Regions from separate parts of the Streptomyces sp. NPDC048197 genome, predicted to be linked through region 2. Evidence: riboswitches for the same ligand, from Rfam matches in the RefSeq annotation. Region 2 holds a riboswitch; the other holds the start of a gene.
What was found. A riboswitch is a leader RNA that binds a small molecule or an ion and turns the genes downstream of it on or off. The one in region 2 is predicted to bind S-adenosylmethionine.

Region 1 (10,041 bases), on a different contig from region 2:
ACCATGACACTGACACTCACCGGCTGCGGCGGCGGATCGGGGGACGACGACGTCACCCTCAAGCTGATCGCCGCGGACTACGGTGACAGCGAGGCCAACAGCTCCCAGCACTACTGGGACCAGCTCGCCCGCGCCTTCGAGAAGAAGCACCCCGGCATCAAGATCGACGTCGAGGTCGACAGCTGGACCAACGTCGACAAGCACGTCGAGGACCTGGTCAAGGCGGGCAAGGCCCCCGACCTCGCGCAGATAGGCGCGTACGCCGACTACGCGGCCAAGGGCAAGCTCTACAGCGCCGACCAGCTGCTCTCCATACCGGTGCAGGCCGACTTCACCCCCGCCCTCGCGGAGACCGGCGAATACCACCGCGTCCAGTACGGCCTGCCCTTCGGCGCCAGCACCCGGCGGCTCTTCTACAACAAGAAGCTGTTCACCCAGGCCGGCATCACCAGCCCGCCGAAGACCTGGGACGACATCGCCCACGACGCCGCCCTGCTGAAGGCACACGGCGTCAAGATGCCCTACGCACTGCCGCTCGGCCCCGAGGAGACCCAGGCCGAGACGCTGATGTGGATGCTCAGCGGCGGCGGCAGCTACACCGACAGCATCGGCAAGTACCAGATCAACTCGCCCGAGAACATCAAGACCTTCAACTGGCTGAAGAACGACCTCGTCGCCAAGGACCTGACCGGCAGCGACCCCGCCAAGCTCAACCGCGAGGACGCCTTCGCCGGCTTCGCCGCCGGTGACGTCGGCATGCTCAACGGCCACCCCACCCTCATGAAGCAGGCCGAGGCCAAGGGCATCGACTACGGCACCGTCGACCTGCCCGGCGTCAAGGGCCCGGCCAAGACCACCATGGGCGTCGCCGACTGGATGATGGCGTTCAAGCAGAACGGCCACCGCGCCGAGGCCGGCAAGTTCCTCGACTTCGTCTACAGCGACAAGAACGTCGAGAAGTTCTCCGGCGAGTACGGCCTGCTGCCCGTCACCACCTCCGCCTCCGAGGCGATGATGGCCGACGACCACTACGCCAAGCTGCACAGCTTCCTCAAGCAGCTGGCCGGCGCCGAGTTCTACCCGGCGGACAAGACCTCCTGGCCGCTGGTCTCCAAGACCATCAAGGCCAGGATGGGCGCCGCGGTCGGCCCGAACGGCAACCCGGCCGGTGTGCTCACCGACATCCAGAACACCGCGGACACCGAGGACAACAGCGGCGAGTGAGGCCGCGCGCGGGGGACCGGGCCACCCGCCCGGCCCCCGCCCCGTCCGACCGTGCGCTTATCGTGGGAACGTGATGACGAGCGGCACCGGCAGTACGGACGACCCGCAGGCCACCGGCGGCGCGGGCGGCTCCGGGCTGTCCGCCAGGGACGAGGCGGTGCTCGCCGTCGAGCGCCGCTCCTGGCCGGGCCCCGGCCCCAAGGAACGGGCCATCCGCGAACGCCTCGGCCTCTCCCCGACCCGCTACTACCAGCTCCTCAACGCCCTGCTGGACGACCCCCGCGCGCTCGCCCACGACCCCGTCACCATCAACCGCCTGCGCCGGATACGCGAGGCGCGCCGCGCCCGCCGCTGATCGGAGGGGCCTGCCGCGCACCGCGACCCGTCGGCCCGATGCGCCCGTGCACCGGCCGTGCGCCCGCCCACCGCCGGTAGGGTCGGCGGCATGGGCAGCCCCCCGAACGTGCCGACTCCCGTCACCCCCGCCGGCCGCGACGGCCTCGCCGCGCTGCTGGCCCACCCGGAACGCGCCGTCGTCGCCCTCGACTTCGACGGCACCCTCGCCGACATCGTCCCCGACCCGGAAAAGGCCCGCGCCCACGACGGCGCGGTCGCCGCCCTCGGGCGCCTCGTGCCGCGCCTGCGCGCCGCCGCGGTGATCACCGGCCGCCCGGCCACCGTCGCGGTCCGCCTCGGCGGCTTCGCCGCCGTCCCCGGACTGGACCACCTCACCGTCCTCGGCCACTACGGCGCCGAGCGCTGGGAGGCGTCCACCGGCACCGTGCACGCCCCGCCGCCGCACCCCGGCATCGCCGCCATACAGGCCGAACTCCCCGGCGTCCTGGACACCTCCGGCGTCTGGCACGGCACTTGGGTCGAGACCGCCATCGAGCGCAAGGGCGGCCGGGCCATCGCCATCCACACCCGCCGCGCCGACGACCCCCAGGGCGCCTTCGAGCGGCTGCGCGCACCGCTCACCGCGCTGGCCGAACGCCACGGCCTGATCGTCGAACCGGGCCGCCTGGTCCTCGAACTCCGTCCGCCCGGGATGGACAAGGGCGTCGCGCTCGCCGACTGGATCCGCGAAACCGGCGCCTCGACGGTCCTCTACGCCGGCGACGACCTCGGCGACCTGGCCGCCTTCGCCGCCGTCGAAAAACTCCGCTCCGAGGGCCTGACCGGCCTCCTGGTCTGCAGCGGCAGCAACGAGGTCACCGAACTCGCCGACCGCGCCGACCTGGTCGTCGCCGGCCCGACCGGCGTCGTGGACCTGCTGGGCGCGCTGGCGGCCCACCTCGACACCCGCTGAGCCGGACGCGCTACCTCCCCGCCCGCTCGATCCCCAGCACCGCCTCCGCCGTCGTCCAGTCCCGTGCGATGGCCTGCTGGGCCTCCGTCAGGTCGGCCTTGCCCGCGCAGATCGCGGCCTTGAGGCGGTTCTCCACCACGTCCTTGGGGTTGTTGGGGCCGGCGCCCGGCCGGTGCCCGGGCGACGGCGGCTCGACCCAGAGGTTGCGCGGATCGTTGGGGTCGCCGCCCAGCTGGAGGCTGATGAGGTGGTCGTACTCGGCGTCGTGCAACGGGCCGGTGTAGCCGTACGAGGCGGCGTTGGCCTGCTTCTCCCGGCCGGTGATGTTCACCGGGGGCCGGATGTCCTTGGTGTAGCCGCTCCGGCAGATCGTCGATCTGAGGGTCGCCGCGGTCACCTTGGGGTTCGTCGCGCCCGGCGTGCACTTCGGGTCCGGCAGCGGCTGCTTGCCGGCGGTGTGGCGGGCATGGCAGGTGCCGGGGGCGGGCTGCCGCTGCACGGTGTACGCACCCTGGGGGCCCGGCCCCACGGCTATCGCCCCCGAGGGCGAGGCGGGGGACGACGCCCCCGAACCGGCCGAACCCCCCTTGGCGTCGGGATGGGTCCGGGCGGACGAACACCCGCCGGCCGCGAGGGCCAGCACGGCGACGGCCGCCATCGTGGACGTACGGACGGAAGACGGCAGGGCACGCGCGGAGTTCGGCATGGAGAAAGAACTACCCCACCGCGGCCCGGAACAGCCCGCGCCCCGGCTTCCCGGCCCCGCCTCCCCGCTGCGCCCCGCGCCACCTTCCCGCTGCGCCCGGCCCCGCCTCCCCGCTGCGCCCCGCGCCGCCCCGATCACCCCTCCCGCAACGCCGCCAACTGGTCCAGGAACCAGCGGGCCGGCGGCAGCGCGGTGGCCGCCGCGGCCAGCCGCTCGGTGCGCTCCGCCCGCTCCCCGGCCTTCATCGACAGCGCCTCGTGCAGCGCCCGCGCCGTGCCGCCCACGTCGTACGGATTGACCGTCAGCGCCGCGGACCCCAACTCCTCGTGGGCGCCGGCCTCCCGCGACAGCACCAGCGCGCAGCCCTCCTCGGACACCACCGGGATCTCCTTCGCGACGAGGTTCATCCCGTCCCGGATCGGATTGACCAGCGCCACGTCCGCGAGCCGGTACGCCGCCAGCGACCGCGCGAAGTCGTCCTTCACGTGCAGCACCACCGGCCGCCAGTCCGCCGTGCCGAACTCGGCGTTGATCTCCTCGGCCAGCCGCCCCACCTCCGCGGTGTACTCCCGGTACACCGCCAGGTCCTGCCGCGAGGGGTACGCGAAGGCCACGTGCACCACCCGCTCCCGCCACTCCGGCCGGTCCACCAGCAGCTCCCGGTACGCCAGCAGCCCGCGCACGATGTTCTTCGACAGCTCCGTACGGTCCACCCGCACGATGCTCCGGCGCGCCGCCCCGTCCGGGCCGGTGCCGATCTGCTCGCGCAGTGCCGCCAGCCGCTCCTCCACGTCCGACCGCCGCGACCGCTCCCGCAGGAACCCGGCGTCCGCCCCCAGCCCGTACACCCCGAGCCGGGTGCCGCCGGTGCCGCCCAGCACCTCGGCGCAGCACGCGCTGAACGCGTCCGCCCAACGGTGCGTCAGGAACCCCAGCTGGTCGGCGCCCGTCATCCCGCGCAGCAGCTGCTCGGCGATCCCGTCCGGCAGCATCCGGAAGTACTCCGGCGGCGCCCAGGGGGTGTGCGAGAAGTGCGCGATCTTCAGGTCCGGCCGCAGCGCCCGCAGCATCCCCGGCACCAGCGCCAGGTGGTAGTCCTGCACCAGCACCGCCGCGTCCCGGCCCGCCTCGTCGGCGAGCGCCTGTGCGAAGGCGTGGTTGTACGCCTCGTACGCCCCCCACTGCCGCCGGAACTCCGCGTCGAAGACCGGCTCCAGCGGCGTCTGGTAGAGCATGTGGTGGACGAACCACAGCACCGAATTGGCGATGCCGTTGTAGGCGTCGGCGTGCACATGGGCCGGGATGTCCAGCATCCGGACGCACTGTCCACCGGTGTCGGCCGGGTCCAGCGCGCCCCCGGTCCGCCGCGCTGCCTCCCGGTCGCCCTCGCCGAGCGCGGCACACACCCACACCGCATCCGTCTCGGGACCGATCGCCGACAGCCCCGACACCAGCCCGCCCCCGCCCCGCTTCGCGGTCAGCGCCCCGTCCTCGCCCAGGGCGTACGAGACCGGTCCGCGATTGGACGCGACGAGAACCTCGGCACCTGCGTTCACCACACTGCGCTCGGAGACCATGTCGCGAGATTAACCAGTGACAGATCCGTGCAAACGTGCGACGCGGGTCAGGCCGCCCGCCTGGCCGCGTATTCCGGGACGTCGGCCATGGGCGGCCGTTCCTCGGTGTCCACGTCCGTGGTGCGGGGCACGAAGCCCGCCTCGCCGCGGTCGAACTGGGTGAGCCGGGGCCGCACCAAGTGGCCGCGGGCCAGCCGGAGTTGGGCGGTGCGGTAGATCGCGGCGGCCATCCGGCCGAGGGCCTGGCCGTCCTGATGGCGGTGCTTGCGTACGCCGACGTCCACCTGGGCGAGGGCGTCCAGGCCGACGGTGTGCAGCGCGTCGACGAGCAGACCCAGCTCGACGCCGTAGCCGACCGGGAAGGGCAGCCGCTCCAGCAGGGCCCGGCGGGCCGCGTACTCGCCGCCCAGCGGCTGGACGAAACCGGCCAGCTGCGGCCAGTGGAGGTTGAGCAGCGGACGGGCGACGAGTTCGGTGACCCGGCCGCCCTGGCCCGGCCCCGCGCCCTCGCCCCCGGTCTCCAGCGGGCGGTCGTACATCGCCTTGACGAACTGCAGGTCCGGATCGGTCAGCAGCGGGCCGACGATCCCGGAGACGAAGGTCGCGGAGAACTCGCGCAGATCGGCGTCGACGAAGCAGATGATGTCGCCGGTGGTCGCGAGGAGCGAGCGCCACAGCACCTCGCCCTTGCCGGGGACGGCGGGGATCCGCGGCAGCACCGTGTCACGGTGGACGACCTTGGCGCCGGCCGCCGCCGCGACCTCGGCCGTCCGGTCGGTGGAACCGGAATCCAGCACCACCAGCTCGTCGACCAGCGGGACGTCGTCGGTCATCAGCTCGGCACGGATCGTCGCCACGATCGTGCCGACCGTCGCCTCCTCGTCCAGCGCGGGCAGCACGACGCTGACCGTCCGGCCCGTCTGGCGCTTGGCCGCCAGCAGCTGCTCCAATGGGCGATCGGCAGCCGACCAGGAGCGGCTGCGCAGCCAGCGCTCCACCTCTTCCAGCACGTCTACGACTCCTCGGTGGCCGCCGGTGCAGCGGTCGGTATGTGATCCATCGTGTGATCCATCTCGCGGTTCGGACGACTATCTCAACTGTCAGTGCCTTCGGTTACAGTCTTGAACAACGCGGATGACCCTCGCATGTCGGGGTCGCCACGCGACAAACGCCTGGGTTTCGGCCCAGCGCCATACCGCTCATCCAGAGGGGCAGAGGGATACGGCCCGTTGAAGCCCCGGCAACCCTCCAGTCGGTCTCCGCGTGCAGCGCGCGAGGCTCCCGGCTAGGGAAGGTGCCAAATCCGTCTCGCGGCGAGATGCGCCGCGAGGAAGATGAGGAGAAAGGGCCTCGCCTCCATGGCTGTGCAAGTTACCGAAACCGCCACAAACGCCACCCCCGTCGCTCTGGGCCCCGCCGTCGCGCTGTCCTGCCGGGAGTGCGGCGAGCGCTTCGACCTCGGACCGATCTTCGCCTGTGCCAGCTGTTTCGGGCCGCTCGAAGTCGCGTACGACCTGCCGAGCGGCGACCCTGAGGCCCTGAGGAAGCAGATCGAGGCCGGCCCGGACAACATCTGGCGCTACGCCCCGCTGCTCCCGGTCCCCGTCGACGTGGCCGAGAAGCCGAACCTCAACCCCGGCTTCACCAAGCTCGTCAAGGCCGACCGGCTCGCCGCCGAGCTCGGCGTCACCGGCGGCCTGTACGTCAAGGACGACTCCGGCAACCCGACCCACTCCTTCAAGGACCGGGTCGTCGCGATCGCCGTCGAGGCCGCCCGCGCCTTCGGCTTCACCACCCTGTCCTGCTCCTCGACCGGCAACCTCGCCGGTGCGGTCGGCGCCGCGGCGCGCCGCGCGGGCTTCAAGTCCTGCGTCTTCATCCCGCACGACCTGGAGGCCGGCAAGGTCGTCATGGCCGCGGTCTACGGCGGTGACCTGGTCGGCATCGAGGGCAACTACGACGACGTCAACCGCTTCTGCTCGGAGCTCATCGGCGACCCGCTCGGCGAGGGCTGGGGTTTCGTCAACGTCAACCTGCGGCCGTACTACGGCGAGGGTTCCAAGACGCTGGCGTACGAGATCTGCGAGCAGCTCGGCTGGCAGCTGCCGGACCAGATCGTCATCCCGATCGCGTCCGGCTCCCAGCTGACGAAGATCGACAAGGGTCTCAAGGAGCTGATCGCCCTCGGGCTGGTCGAGGACAAGCCGTACAAGATCTTCGGCGCCCAGGCGGAGGGCTGCTCGCCGGTGTCGACGGCCTTCAAGGCCGGGCACGACGTCGTGCGCCCGCAGAAGCCGAACACCATCGCCAAGTCGCTGGCGATCGGCAACCCGGCGGACGGCCCGTACGTGCTGGACATCGCGCGCCGGACGGGCGGTGCGGTGGAGGACGTCAACGACGAGCAGGTCGTGGACGCGATCAAGCTGCTGGCCCGTACGGAGGGCATCTTCGCGGAGACCGCGGGCGGCGTGACCGTCGGCGTGACCAAGAAGCTCATCGAGGAGGGTCTGCTCGACCCGGCGCTGACCACCGTTGTCCTCAACACGGGTGACGGTCTGAAGACACTGGACGCGGTCGCGCCGACCACCGGGCCCACGGCCACGATCCGTCCGAACCTGGATGCGTTCCGCGCGGCCGGCCTGGCCGGCTGAGCCCGCGCCGCCCTTCGCACCCGTACTCCGTAATCCCTGTCCGGAAGGCAGAACCATGAGCGTCAAGGTCCGCATCCCCACCATCCTCCGTACGTACACCGGCGGCGAGGCCGAGGTCACCGCCGAGGGCGCGACCCTCTCCGAGGTGATCGCCGACCTGGAGAAGAACCACCAGGGCATCGCGGCCCGGGTGCTCGACGACGCCGGCAAGCTGCGGCGCTTCGTGAACGTCTACGTCAACGATGACGACGTCCGCTTCGAGCAGGGCCTTGAGACGCCGACGCCGGCGGGCGCGGGCGTCTCGATCATCCCTGCGGTCGCCGGAGGCTGCTGACCTTCCGTTCGGTTCTTACGCCGCGCGTCCCTCCTGGCGCGCGGCGTCATCCGGACGTTGATCGAACGGGCGCGGATTTGCGCCATCTCTTCCCCTGCTTGACCGGAATTGCCCCGTCCATCGAAATCGGACGGGGCAATTCCGTTTCGTGAAAGGGGATAGCATTGTGGCGATCTCCTCGCTGTATATGTCCCGGGGTATGCCGAGCGCATAAGAAACCGTGCTGAGTTGTGCTCAAAGTGTGTGCGGCATTTGTCGGTTAGGCATGTCTATGCCTGGCCCGGCTTGCCCGGGAGAATCGCGATTTCACCGCATATAGCCGATTCTCCGGCGCCAGAATTCTCGTCCGATTGACCTGTTGCGCTGGGCATCGGTCCAGATACATTCAGCGGCGGTCGACGCGTTCCGGCGCACACCCCACGGGCCTTTCGCGGGGTGAGGTCTGACCCGGGTCCGCGGAGTGCGGTCCTGCGCAAGGGCCAGTAATAGGGGAGTTAGGCATGGCTCAGGGCACCGTCAAGTGGTTCAACGCGGAGAAGGGGTACGGCTTCATCGCGGTCGACGGTGGTGCGGATGTATTCGTCCACTACAGCGCGATCCAGATGGACGGCTACCGCACCCTTGAGGAGGGCCAGCGGGTCGAGTTCGAGATCTCGCAGGGCCAGAAGGGGCCGCAGGCGGACATGGTCCGGGTGGCCGGCTGAGGCGCCGACCGACTGCTGCGTTGTGAAGGCCCGTACCCCTGAAGGGGTACGGGCCTTCTGCTGCACCTCGAACGACGGACGGGCCTCCCGGCCGCCCCCTCGATGGGTGGCCACGCTCTGAACGGCTTGCGCCCACCCGTCGCCCTACCGCCACCCCCCAATGACGCCCTCCGGGCGGCTTGCGCCCACCCGTCGCCCGACCGCCAACCCCCGATGACGCCCTATCGGGCGGCTTGCACTCGACTGCCCCGAGTGCTAATCATTGGCGTTAGCACTCTCCGAGTGAGAGTGACAATGAAGGACCGGGTCGGTGAGGCCCGCAGGCCGGGTGGGGCAAGGAACCACAGCAGGTCTGCAGGTCGTCCGTCGCGGGCGCCAGCGCGGTCCGGAGCAATCCACCCCAGTCCGGGAGGACCACTTCACATGGCCAAGATCATCGCGTTCGACGAGGAGGCACGGCGCGGTCTCGAGCGCGGGATGAACCAGCTCGCCGACGCCGTCAAGGTCACCCTCGGCCCCAAGGGCCGTAACGTCGTCCTCGAGAAGAAGTGGGGCGCCCCCACGATCACCAACGATGGTGTGTCCATCGCCAAGGAGATCGAGCTCGAGGACCCGTACGAGAAGATCGGCGCCGAGCTGGTCAAGGAGGTCGCGAAGAAGACGGACGACGTCGCCGGTGACGGCACGACGACCGCGACCGTCCTGGCCCAGGCCCTGGTCCGCGAGGGCCTGCGCAACGTCGCCGCCGGCGCCAACCCGATGGCCCTGAAGCGCGGTATCGAGAAGGCCGTCGAGGCCGTCTCCGCCGCCCTGCTGGAGCAGGCGAAGGACGTGGAGACCAAGGAGCAGATCGCCTCCACCGCCTCCATCTCCGCCGCCGACACCCAGATCGGCGAGCTGATCGCCGAGGCCATGGACAAGGTCGGCAAGGAAGGCGTCATCACCGTCGAGGAGTCCCAGACCTTCGGTCTGGAGCTGGAGCTCACCGAGGGTATGCGCTTCGACAAGGGCTACATCTCGGCGTACTTCGCCACCGACATGGAGCGTATGGAGGCGTCGCTCGACGACCCGTACATCCTCATCGTCAACTCCAAGATCGGCAACGTGAAGGACCTGCTGCCGCTCCTGGAGAAGGTCATGCAGTCCGGCAAGCCGCTGCTGATCATCGCCGAGGACGTCGAGGGCGAGGCCCTGTCGACCCTGGTCGTCAACAAGATCCGTGGCACCTTCAAGTCCGTCGCCGTCAAGGCCCCGGGCTTCGGTGACCGCCGCAAGGCCATGCTCGGCGACATCGCCATCCTCACCGGTGGCACCGTCATCTCCGAGGAGGTCGGCCTCAAGCTCGAGAACGCCGGTCTCGACCTGCTCGGCCGCGCCCGCAAGGTCGTCATCACCAAGGACGAGACCACCATCGTCGACGGTGCCGGTGACAGCGAGCAGGTCCAGGGTCGCGTCAACCAGATCCGCGCCGAGATCGAGAACAGCGACTCGGACTACGACCGCGAGAAGCTCCAGGAGCGTCTGGCGAAGCTGGCC
Region 2 (10,041 bases):
CAAGATCAAGCGGTCGCAGAAGCTCCGCGCCAAGCTCTCCAAGAGCTACTACGGCGAGGACAACGTCATCCCCAAGCCCACGGTCGAGGAGTACCAGGAGATCACCAGCGGCCACGGCCACCACTGATCCCTTGGGCGCCTCGTAGCGCACCGTAGGTAGTACGCCACCCAGAGGGCCCCGTTCCGAGCACCGGACGGGGCCCTCCGGCATATCGCCCCTCTCGATAGGGTGACGACATAAGCAGGACACAGACCAGGAGCGTGGACCATGAACGTTGTGACCCCGGTAGGCGGCGACAGCGTGGCGGCCCACACCTGGCCGGGCATCCTGAACGCCCTGCTCGACGGCCGCGACCTCACCGCCGACGACACCGCCTGGGCGATGGACAAGATCATGCGGGGCGAGGCCAGCGACGCCCAGATCGCCGGCTTCGCGGTGGCCCTGCGCGCCAAGGGCGAGACCGTCGCGGAGATCTCCGGCCTGGTCCGGACGATGTACGCACACGCCCGACTGATCGAGGTCCCGGGCCCCAGCGTCGACATCGTCGGCACCGGCGGCGACGGCGCCAAGACCGTCAACATCTCCACGATGTCCTCGATCGTCGTGGCCGGCACCGGCGCCAAGGTCGTCAAGCACGGCAACCGCGCCGCGTCCTCCGCCAGCGGCGCCTCCGACGTCCTGGAGAAGCTCGGCGTCAACCTCGACCTCACCCCGCAGCGGGTCACCGAGGTGGCCCAGGAGGCCGGCATCACCTTCTGCTTCGCGGTGAAGTTCCACCCCTCCCTCCGGCACGTCGCCAACGCCCGCGGCCAGCTCGGCATCCGCACCACGTTCAACGTGCTCGGCCCGCTGACCAACCCCGCCCGGGTCAAGGCCCAGGCGACCGGCGTCGCGGACGCCCGCATGGCGCCCATCCTGGCCGGCGTGCTCGCCGAACGCGGTTCGTCCGCCCTGGTCTTCCGCGGCGACGACGGCCTCGACGAACTGACCACGACGGCCACCTCCCGGGTCTGGATCGTGCGGGACGGCACGGTCCGCGAGGAGTCCTTCGACCCCCGCGACGTCGGCATCCCGCTGGTCCCCGTCGAGGCGCTGCGCGGCGCGGACGCCTCGTACAACGCGGACGTCGCCCGCCGGCTGCTGGACGGCGAGACCGGCCCGGTCCGCGACGCGGTGCTGCTGAACTCCGCGGCCGCGCTCGTCGCGCTGGAGCCGTCGGACGCCCCGCTGACCGACCGCATCCGCCTCGGCATCGAGCAGGCCGCCGCCGCGATCGACTCGGGCGCGGCCAAGCGGGCGCTGGAGCGCTGGGTGGCCGCCAGCAACGCCTGAGCGGCCGGTGACGCAGGGTGTGACACAGGGCTCAGTCCGTCATATGGACTGAGCCCTTGCGGCCAAATGCTCTTGTGGCATGATGCTGCGCAGGTCACGAGTGACAGCGACACAGGCCCCGGCCCGCTGTCCGGCAACCCTCCTTCCGTGGCGGGGTGCCCCGGGTGATGACCAGGCCGCAGGCAGCGAGGTCTGCGGCAAGCGCGGATCCCTCGCCAGGGATCCTGGTCCCCGAGGGAGAACTTCCGTGAATCAGCGAATGCGATAGGGCTCAACGGCCCCTTTTCCGCACCCCTTTTCCTTTCACGCTGCGCCCCACGCCGCGCGCTTCCGCATACCCGAAAGCGCCGCACGCGCCCCTTCCTCGCAGCGAATTCGCTTACGCCTCACGGGAGTTCGCCATGTCCGTTTCCGCCGTTGCCGCCGACCGTTCCGTCTGTGCCCCGCTGCCGGTCCTCGGCCGGGACGTCCTCGTTCCGCTCGTGACCGGCGGCGAGGTCGACTACGCCGCGCTGGACTACGCCGCCAGCGCCCCGGCACTGCAGCGGGTCTGGGACGACGTGGCCGCCTACGCCCCCTACTACGGCAGCGTGCACCGCGGTGCCGGATACCTCTCGCAGCTCTCCACCGACCTCTTCGAGAACAGCCGCCGCACGATCGGCGAATTCCTCGGCTGCCGCACCGACGACCAGGTCGTCCTCACCCGCTCCACCACCGACTCGCTGAACCTGCTCGCCGCCGTACTCCCGCAGCACACCAGCGTGTTCGTCTTCGAGACCGAGCACCACGCCTCGCTGCTGCCGTGGGAACAGCGCGCCGACCTGACGGTCACCTACCTCAACGCCCCGCGCACCCCGGAGCAGGCCGTCGCGACCCTGGAGCGCGCGCTCGCCGACCGCGAGCCCTGCTCCGCTTCCGGGGACTCGGCAAAGAGCGGCCCGGCCCTGGTCTGCGTCACCGGCGCCTCCAACGTCACCGGCGAGCTGTGGCCGGTCCGCGAACTGGCCGCCGCGGCGCATGCGCACGGCGCCCGGATCGTCCTCGACGCCGCGCAGCTCGCCCCGCACCACCCCGTCGACCTCGCCGAACTGGACGTCGACTGGGTCGCCTTCTCCGGCCACAAGCTGTACGCGCCGTTCGGCGCCGGTGTCCTGGCCGGCCGCGCCGACTGGCTCCAGGCCGCCGACCCGTACCTGGCGGGCGGCGGCGCCAGCCGCACCGTCTCGCGCCGTACGGACGGCGGCGTCGACGTCGAGTGGCACACCACGGCCGCCCGGCACGAGGCCGGCTCGCCCAACGTCATCGGCGCCTACGCCATCGCCTCCGCCTGCAAGGCGCTCACCGAGGCGGGCTTCGACACGCTCGTCGCCCGCGAACAGGAACTGATCGCGCGGGTCCGCGCCGGGCTGGCCGAGGTCCCCGAGGTGCGCGTGCTGTCCCTCTTCGGCGACGACGCCCCGCGCGTCGGCGTGCTCTCCTTCGTGGTGGACGGCTGGAACAGCTCCCATTTCGCGGCCGCGCTCTCCGCCGAGTACGGCATCGGCGTCCGCGACGGCCTCTTCTGCGCGCACCCCCTCGTCCGCACCCTGCTGGGCACCGACCCGCAGGACCCCGGCGAGTGCGGCGCCCCCGAGGCCGCCCCCGGCGAACGGTCCCTCAACGCCATCCGGGTCTCCTTCGGCGCCGGCACCCCCGACGAACACGTCGACCGCTTCCTGCACGCGGTCAAGGAACTCGTCTCCGACGGCGCCCGCTGGAACTACCGCACGGAAAACGGCCGTTGCGTGCCGGCTGACGCCTGATCCCCACGTACTTGGCTGTCCCGCCGCGGGTCGCTGCGCTTTGCGGCGCCTCCCACGTAGCTGTCTGTCCCGCCGCGGTGCGCCTCGCCGTTGCGCTTTGCGGCGCCCCGCACGTACCCGTCTGTCCCGCCGTTGTTGCTTCTCGCCGTTGCGCCTGCGGCGGGCTGGGTTTGTGTTGGGTGCGGTGACGAGCCTCCGGGGCCGGTGTTTGGGACTGCTGTCGCTTTACGTCCCAAACACCGGCACCTCCGGCCCGTCCCCTCCCGTTGGGGGATGGGAATGCGGTGGGTGGGGGCGAGCGTTGGGAATGCAAGGGGTCCTTGGTACCCGTAGGGGACAGTCGAACAGAACCCGTAAGGGTCGCGCGAGCCCCTTGCAGGCCTCAACTCAACGGGCGGGGAGGGTATTCCCGACACCCACCCCACCCCACCCCATCCCACGACGCGAGTGTCCACCGGGCATGCACCCGGAACGACGACGCTCGCCCCCACCGGCCTTCCAACCCCCACTCACGGGAGGGGACAGACCGGAGGACGAAGTCTGTAGGGCTGGCACCGCACCCGACAAACACACGCCCGCCGCCAGGCGCAACGGCGAGACGCCCCGCGGCGGGACAGCCAGCCACGTACGCGGCGCCGCAAAGCGGCAAAGGCGAGCAACGAGCACGGCGCTGCAGCCGAGTACGTGGGCGGCGCCGCAAAGCGTGCAACGGCGAGCAAGCCCCGCGGCGGGACAGACGGCTACGTGGGAGGCGCCGCAAAGCGCAGCGACCCGCGGCGGGAAAGCCAAGTACGTGGGGCCGAGGCCAAGCGCAGCGCCCCGCGGCGGGACAGACGGCTACGTGGGAGGCGCCGCAAAGCGCAGCGGCCCGCGGCGGGAAAGCCAAGTACGTGGGGCCGAGGCCAAGCGCAGCGCCCCGCGGCGGGAAAGCCAAGTACGTGGGGCCGAGGCCAAGCGCAGCGCTACGCGTCGAGGCCGATCGCGAAGGCCGCTTCGAGGTCGTGTTGCGAGTACGTGCGGAAGGCGATGTGCGTCTCCGTGGAGGCGACGCCGGGGATCTTGCTGATGCGGCCGGGGATGACGTCCGCGAGGTCGTCGTGCTTGGCGACGCGGACCATCGCGATCAGGTCGTGCGCGCCGGTGACGGAGTAGACCTCGCTGACCCCTTCCAGCGCGGCGATCTTCTCGGCGATCTCCGGGATCTGGTCCACGCTGGTCTTGATGAGCACGATCGACGTGATCACGGCTGGCTCTCTCCCTCATTCGCCCGGACGTTCCCGCTGGTGGACCCCACACTATCCCTCCGGTAGCGCAGCCATGCGTAGAGGAAGCCGAGGGTGAAGCCGATGACGTGGGCGAGGTAGGCGACGCCGGGGCCGTTGGGGTCGTCCTGGGCGGCCTGCCATTGGAGGAAGAACCAGAACAGCAGGACGACCCAGGCGGGGAAGCGCAGCGGGAGGAAGAAGAGGAAGGGGAAGACGCTGGTGACCCGGGCCCGGGGGAAGAGGTACAGGAAGGCGCCGAGAATGCCGGCGATCGAGCCGGAGGCGCCCACCAGCGTCTGGGCCGAGGCGGCGTGCGCGGCCGCGTAGCCGAGCAGCGCCAGGTAGCCGATGATGAGGTAGAAGGCGGCGAACGGCAGCCGGCCCATCCGCGCCTCGGCCATCCCGCCGAAGACGTAGAGAAACAGCATGTTGCCGAGCAGATGCAGCCAGCTGCCGTGCACGAACAGCGCGGAGAGCGGGGTGATCAGCGCCCGCAGGGAACCGCTCCACAGCTCCACGGGGACCACGCCCCACCGCTCGAAGTACGCGGTCTGGGCCCGCAGCAGTGCGTCGCCGGTGCCGTACGTCCGGTTCAGGCCCGAGGCGGGGCCGATCACGAAGACCGCGCAGCACAGGGCGATCAGCACGTTCGTCAGCCGGGAGAACACCGCGGCCAGGGCCCGGGCCGGCTGCGGCGGGCGGGGGAGCGGGCCGGCGGAGCGCGGCGTACGGAGGAAGAGCCGGGCGAGGGAAGGAAAGGAAGGACGAGAAGAGCGGGGAGAACGGGGAGAACGGGGTGGGGGAGCCGGCGCCGTCATGCCGTGATCATGGCGTAATGCGGGGCAATCGGGACAGAGCGCCTCGCCGCGTCCCGGCTCCCGGGCAGGGCCGCACCCGCCCCCCATCAGGCCGTAGGGTTGCAGGCAGTACTTTGCGTACTTCCGCAGTCCGACGGCGCACCGCGTGAACGGCGCAGCAGCACACGACCGACGAGCACGAAAGAGGACGACACGATGGCTGTTCCCCTGCCGACGGCCGAAACCCGGTGGCGCTGCACGCTGTGCGGCAACCTCACCCGTTTCGATGTGACCCGCCAGGCCAAGGTGGTGGAGTACGTCCACCTGGATCTGGCCGGCGAGCCCAAGGTGGAGGAGCGCGAGGTCCTCAGTGAGAGCATCGAGTCCGTGCGCTGCCGCTGGTGCAACGCGGTCGACCAGATCGAATTGGTGGACCGGCCGGGCGCGAGCGCCTGAGATCGGAGCGATGCAGCCGTGGTGGACCGTCCAGAAGGGGAGCCGGGGGCCGAGCGTCATGACGTACCCGAGGGTGCGGCGGACGAGGTGCTCGACCGACCGCTGCCCGAGGGCGTACGGCGCCGGGTCGTGGCGCTCACCGCGGAGTCGTTCGGCGCGCTGACCGTCGCCGAACTCCCGCCGCCGCTGCGGCAGTACGCCCGGTTCACCCCGACCCGTCGGGCGAAGTTCGCCGGGAACGCGATGGCCGCGGCGCTGGAGAGCGACGCGGTCTTCCGGCAGCGGATCGCCGGGAAGCTGCGCGAGGCCCAGCCGGAGCTGGCCGAGGCGCTGGAGAGTGGTACCCCGCCGGCCGCCGCCGATCCGCTCGACGTCGCCGCGGCCGCGTATGTGCTGCGCCCGGACGGCTGGGTGAAGCTGGTCGCGGCGGCCGGTGAGGAGGCGCAGCGGGCGCGCGACGAGCGGGCCGGCGCGGAGGCCGAGCAGGAGCTGGCCCGGCTGCGCGAGGAGCTGGCGCAGGCGCGCGGTGAGGCGCGTACGGAGACCGAGCGGATCCGGGGCGACCTGGAGGCCGCCCGCCGGGAGAACGAGTCGCTGCGCCGCAAGCTGCGCAGTGCGCTCAGTGACGTCAAGCGCGGGGAGGCGGCGGTCCGCAAGGCCGAGGCCGCGCTGGTCGACGCGCGGGACCGGGCGTCGACGGAGAAGACCGCGGCGGACAGTGAGGTGCGCCGGCTCAAGGCCCGGATCGCCGAGGCCGAGGCCGCGCTGGAGACCAGCCGGCGGGCCGCCCGCGAGGGGCGCAGCGTCGAGGACATGCGGCTGCGGCTGCTGCTAGACACGGTGCTGGACGCTGCCCAGGGGCTGCGCCGCGAGCTGGCGCTGCCGCCCGCCAGCGTCCACCCGGCCGACACCGTCGAGGCGGTCGCGCCGGGCCGGATGACGCCGAAGGACATCGCGACGCGTGCGCTGTCCGAGATGGACCCCGCGTTGCTGGACCAGCTTCTGGCGCTGCCTCAGGCGCATTTGGTGGTGGACGGGTACAACGTCACCAAAACCGGCTATCCCACCATGCCGCTCGACAAGCAGCGGCTGCGGCTGCTGGGCGGGCTCGCGGTGCTGGCGGCGCAGACCGGTGCGGAGATGACCTGTGTCTTCGACGGTGCGGAGCTGGCGGCGCCGGTGCTGCTCGCCCCACCGCGGGGCGTACGGGTCCTTTTCAGCAAACCGGGCGTAACGGCCGATGAGTTGATTCGTCAGCTGGTACGGGCCGAACCGCCCGGCCGGCCGGTCGTGGTGGTCTCCACGGACCGCGAAGTGGCGGACGGTGTGGCCAAGGCCGGCGCCCGTCCGGTCGCATCGGCCCTGCTGCTCAAGCGACTTGCCCGTACGTGACACCGGGCCGGCAGCGCTTTCCGGCCGGAAGTAATGCGCTTGACCTGTGCCGCCGCTCCGTATCTGAGCGTCAATTGGCGCTTACTGCCTGTGTGATGTTGGTAAAGAGTGGGGCTGGTGGCGCAGTTTTTTCCCGTGAGGATTTGAAGCGATCACAGCTCGGTTACTAAGGTCAGGGCCCGAGCCTTCATTAAGGTGATCATCCAACCGGGATGAACAGTGAAGGTACCGCCGAGTCCGCAGCGTTCCCGCGGAGCCGGGGTTCACCCCCCCACCCGGTAGGCGGCTGGAGGAAGAAGGAGCTCGCCCCCGTGGCGTCCCACCGTCGACCCAAGCAGCCGAGCCGTACTCGCGTCACCGTGCTCACCGCCACCGCCGCGGCGGCCGTCGCCCTGTCGTCCCAGGTCGCCCAGGCCGACCCCCACCAGTCGAAGAAGGACGTCAAGTCCGAGGTCGACAAGCTCTACAACGAGGCGGAGCAGGCCACCGAGAAGTACGACGGCGTCAAGGAGCAGCAGGACAAGCTCCAGAAGGAGGTCGACGACCTCCAGGACAAGGTCGCCCGTGGTCAGGGTGAGCTGAACCAGCTCCGCAAGAGCGTGGGCGCGGTCGCCTCCGGCCAGTACCGCAGCGGCTCCATCGACCCCTCGGTCCAGCTGTTCCTCTCCGGTGACCCGGACAGCTACCTCGAAAAGGCCGCCACCCTCGACCAGTTGAGCGGCAAGCAGGCCGAGCAGCTCAAGGTCATCGCGGAGAAGCAGCGCCGGCTCGCCCAGGAGCGCGCCGAGGCCGCCGCCAAGATCAAGGACCTCGCCGACACCCGTAAGGCGCTCGGCGACAAGAAGGACGAGATCAAGGGCAAGCTCGCCAAGGCGCAGGCGCTGCTCAACTCCATGACCGCCAAGGAGCGGGCGGCCATGCAGGCCAAGGAGGACCGCGCCAACCGCAGCAACGAGCGGGTCAACCTCGGTGACGACGTGCCGGCTTCGCAGCGCGGTGCGGCCGCCCTCGCCGCCGCCCAGTCCAAGATCGGTTCGCCCTACGTCTGGGGCGCCACCGGCCCGTCCTCCTTCGACTGCTCCGGTCTGACCTCCTGGGCCTACGCCCAGGCCGGCCAGTCGCTGCCGCGCACCTCGCAGCAGCAGGCCAACGCCGGTACCCGGATCGGCTCGGAGAGCGCCCTCAAGCCCGGCGACCTGGTGCTCTTCTACAGCGACCTGCACCACATCGGCCTCTACGCCGGCAACGGCACGGTGCTGCACGCCCCGAAGCCCGGTGCCTCGGTGCGCTACGAGTCGATCAACAACATGCCGTTCGCGTTCGGTGTGCGGGTCTGAGCATGCACGGGGCTGCTGTTCACCGGTGTGACCAATGTGCCGGTGTACGGGTCTGAAAAGCCTCACAAACCTCTCAACCTGCCGCCCGAACGGGCGAATTGCAGCCTCCATGGCTGACCCGGCGCCCCGCCGGTGACCTGCACAGTCACCGGCGGGGCGGCTTTTTGCGTACGAAATGGGGTCTTTGGCCGGTGTGGACCGGCGCCGTTACTGTCTGCCCTCGCAGCATCCGGTCACCGACCGCCCTCCCGGGCGGCAGGGGCTGCACAGGGGAAGGAGTGCGGCTCCCGTGGCGTCCCACCGCCGTATCCCGCAGCACGGCCAGGCCACCCTCGCCGGGGTCACCGTTCTGTCGGCCGCTCTGGCGACCGCGGCCGCCGCGCTGTCGGCACCGCCGGCCTCCGCCGATCCCGCCGCCCGTCCGGCCGCCGGCCGAAGCGCGGCCACCACCCGGGTCGACGCCCTCTACGAGCAGGCGGAGCGGGCCACCGAGAAGTACGACGGCGCGGCCGCCCGGACCAGGAAGCTGCGCGCCGAGGTGGCCGACCTCCAGGACCGCACCGCCCGCGCCCAGGAGCGGGTCAACCGGATGCGCGGCCGGCTCGGTGCGCTGGCCGCCGCCCAGTACCGCGCCGGCGGCATGGACCCGGCCCTGAAGCTGATGCTCTCCGAGCGCCCCGACAGCTACCTGGAGAAGGCCTCCGCGCTGGACCGGCTCGGCCGGCACCAGGCCGACCGGCTGCACGAACTGCGGGCCGCGCAGCGCTCGCTGGAACAGCAGCGCCGGGAGACCGCCGCCAAGCTCGCCGAGCTGGAGGCGAGCCGCACGCAGGTCGCCCGCCACAAGAAGGACGTCCAGCGCAAGCTGGCCACCGCCCAGCGGCTGCTGAACGCGCTGCCGCGGGCGGACCGGGAGGCCTGGAAGCGGGCCGCCCGCAGCGAAGGCCGTGCCGAGGCGGTGCCCGGCCCGGCCGGGGCGGGACCGGCCTCCGGGCGGGCCGCCGCGGCCGTCGCCGCGGTACGTGCCGCGGTCGGCTCCCCGTACGCCTGGGGCAGCGCCGGCCCCGGCGCCTTCGACTGCTCCGGACTCACCCAATGGGCCTACCGCCGGGCCGGCGTCTCGCTGCCCCGTACATCACAGGCCCAGCGCGGCGCCGGGCGCCCGGTGCCGCTCGGCCGGATCCGGCCCGGGGACCTGGTCATCTACCGCTCGGACGCCAGCCACGTCGGGATGTACGTCGGAAACGGCCAGGTCGTGCACGCGCCCTATCCGGGCGCCCGGGTGCGCTACGACCCGGTCGGGATGATGCCGATCTCGGCCGTCACCCGGCCCTGAGCGCCGCGCCCTGCGTTTTTGCCCCGGCCGGGCCCGCTCTACGATCGTCCGCATGTCGGACCAGCGGGCGAAACGGCCGGTACGGGCCGGGGCGGCGGCCTGCGCCGCCCTGAGCGGACTCGCGCTGCTCGCCCCGCTGGCCGGCTGCGCCCCCGGGCCCTCGTCGTCGGCCCGCTTCCCGGACGTCCAGCGGATGCTCGACAGCCGGGCGCACGCCGTCGAGCAGCGCGACGAGGCCGGCTTCCTGGCCGACGTGGACCCGCGGGCCACCGCCTTCCGCGCCCGCCAGCGCGCCGTGTTCGGCAACCTCGCCGGCGTCCCGG

Region 1: it holds a riboswitch for S-adenosylmethionine, as region 2 does, so the genes downstream of both, thrC (threonine synthase) here and ACGF4C_RS06735 (aminotransferase class V-fold PLP-dependent enzyme) in region 2, are expected to answer to the same signal.

The regions. Positions count from the first base shown of each region.
Region 1 is NZ_JBIDAJ010000017.1:97,374-107,414, forward strand. Features, by position in the region: gene ACGF4C_RS22800 (extracellular solute-binding protein) at 1-1,224, shown strand, start outside; gene ACGF4C_RS22805 (DUF3263 domain-containing protein) at 1,298-1,579, shown strand; gene otsB (trehalose-phosphatase) at 1,670-2,533, shown strand; gene ACGF4C_RS22815 (hypothetical protein) at 2,544-3,239, opposite strand; gene ACGF4C_RS22820 (trehalose-6-phosphate synthase) at 3,374-4,816, opposite strand; gene ACGF4C_RS22825 (glucosyl-3-phosphoglycerate synthase) at 4,864-5,826, opposite strand; SAM riboswitch class I at 6,013-6,157, shown strand; gene thrC (threonine synthase) at 6,175-7,467, shown strand; gene ACGF4C_RS22835 (MoaD/ThiS family protein) at 7,523-7,801, shown strand; gene ACGF4C_RS22840 (cold-shock protein) at 8,302-8,505, shown strand; gene groL (chaperonin GroEL) at 8,929-10,041, shown strand, end outside.
Region 2 is NZ_JBIDAJ010000003.1:318,310-328,350, reverse strand. Features, by position in the region: gene ACGF4C_RS06745 (ubiquinol-cytochrome c reductase cytochrome b subunit) at 1-127, shown strand, start outside; gene trpD (anthranilate phosphoribosyltransferase) at 269-1,333, shown strand; SAM riboswitch class IV at 1,426-1,543, shown strand; gene ACGF4C_RS06735 (aminotransferase class V-fold PLP-dependent enzyme) at 1,735-3,135, shown strand; gene ACGF4C_RS06730 (Lrp/AsnC family transcriptional regulator) at 4,098-4,379, opposite strand; gene ACGF4C_RS06725 (rhomboid family intramembrane serine protease) at 4,376-5,056, opposite strand; gene ACGF4C_RS06720 (hypothetical protein) at 5,414-5,653, shown strand; gene ACGF4C_RS06715 (NYN domain-containing protein) at 5,672-7,045, shown strand; gene ACGF4C_RS06710 (NlpC/P60 family protein) at 7,357-8,382, shown strand; gene ACGF4C_RS06705 (NlpC/P60 family protein) at 8,672-9,718, shown strand; gene ACGF4C_RS06700 (hypothetical protein) at 9,771-10,041, shown strand, end outside.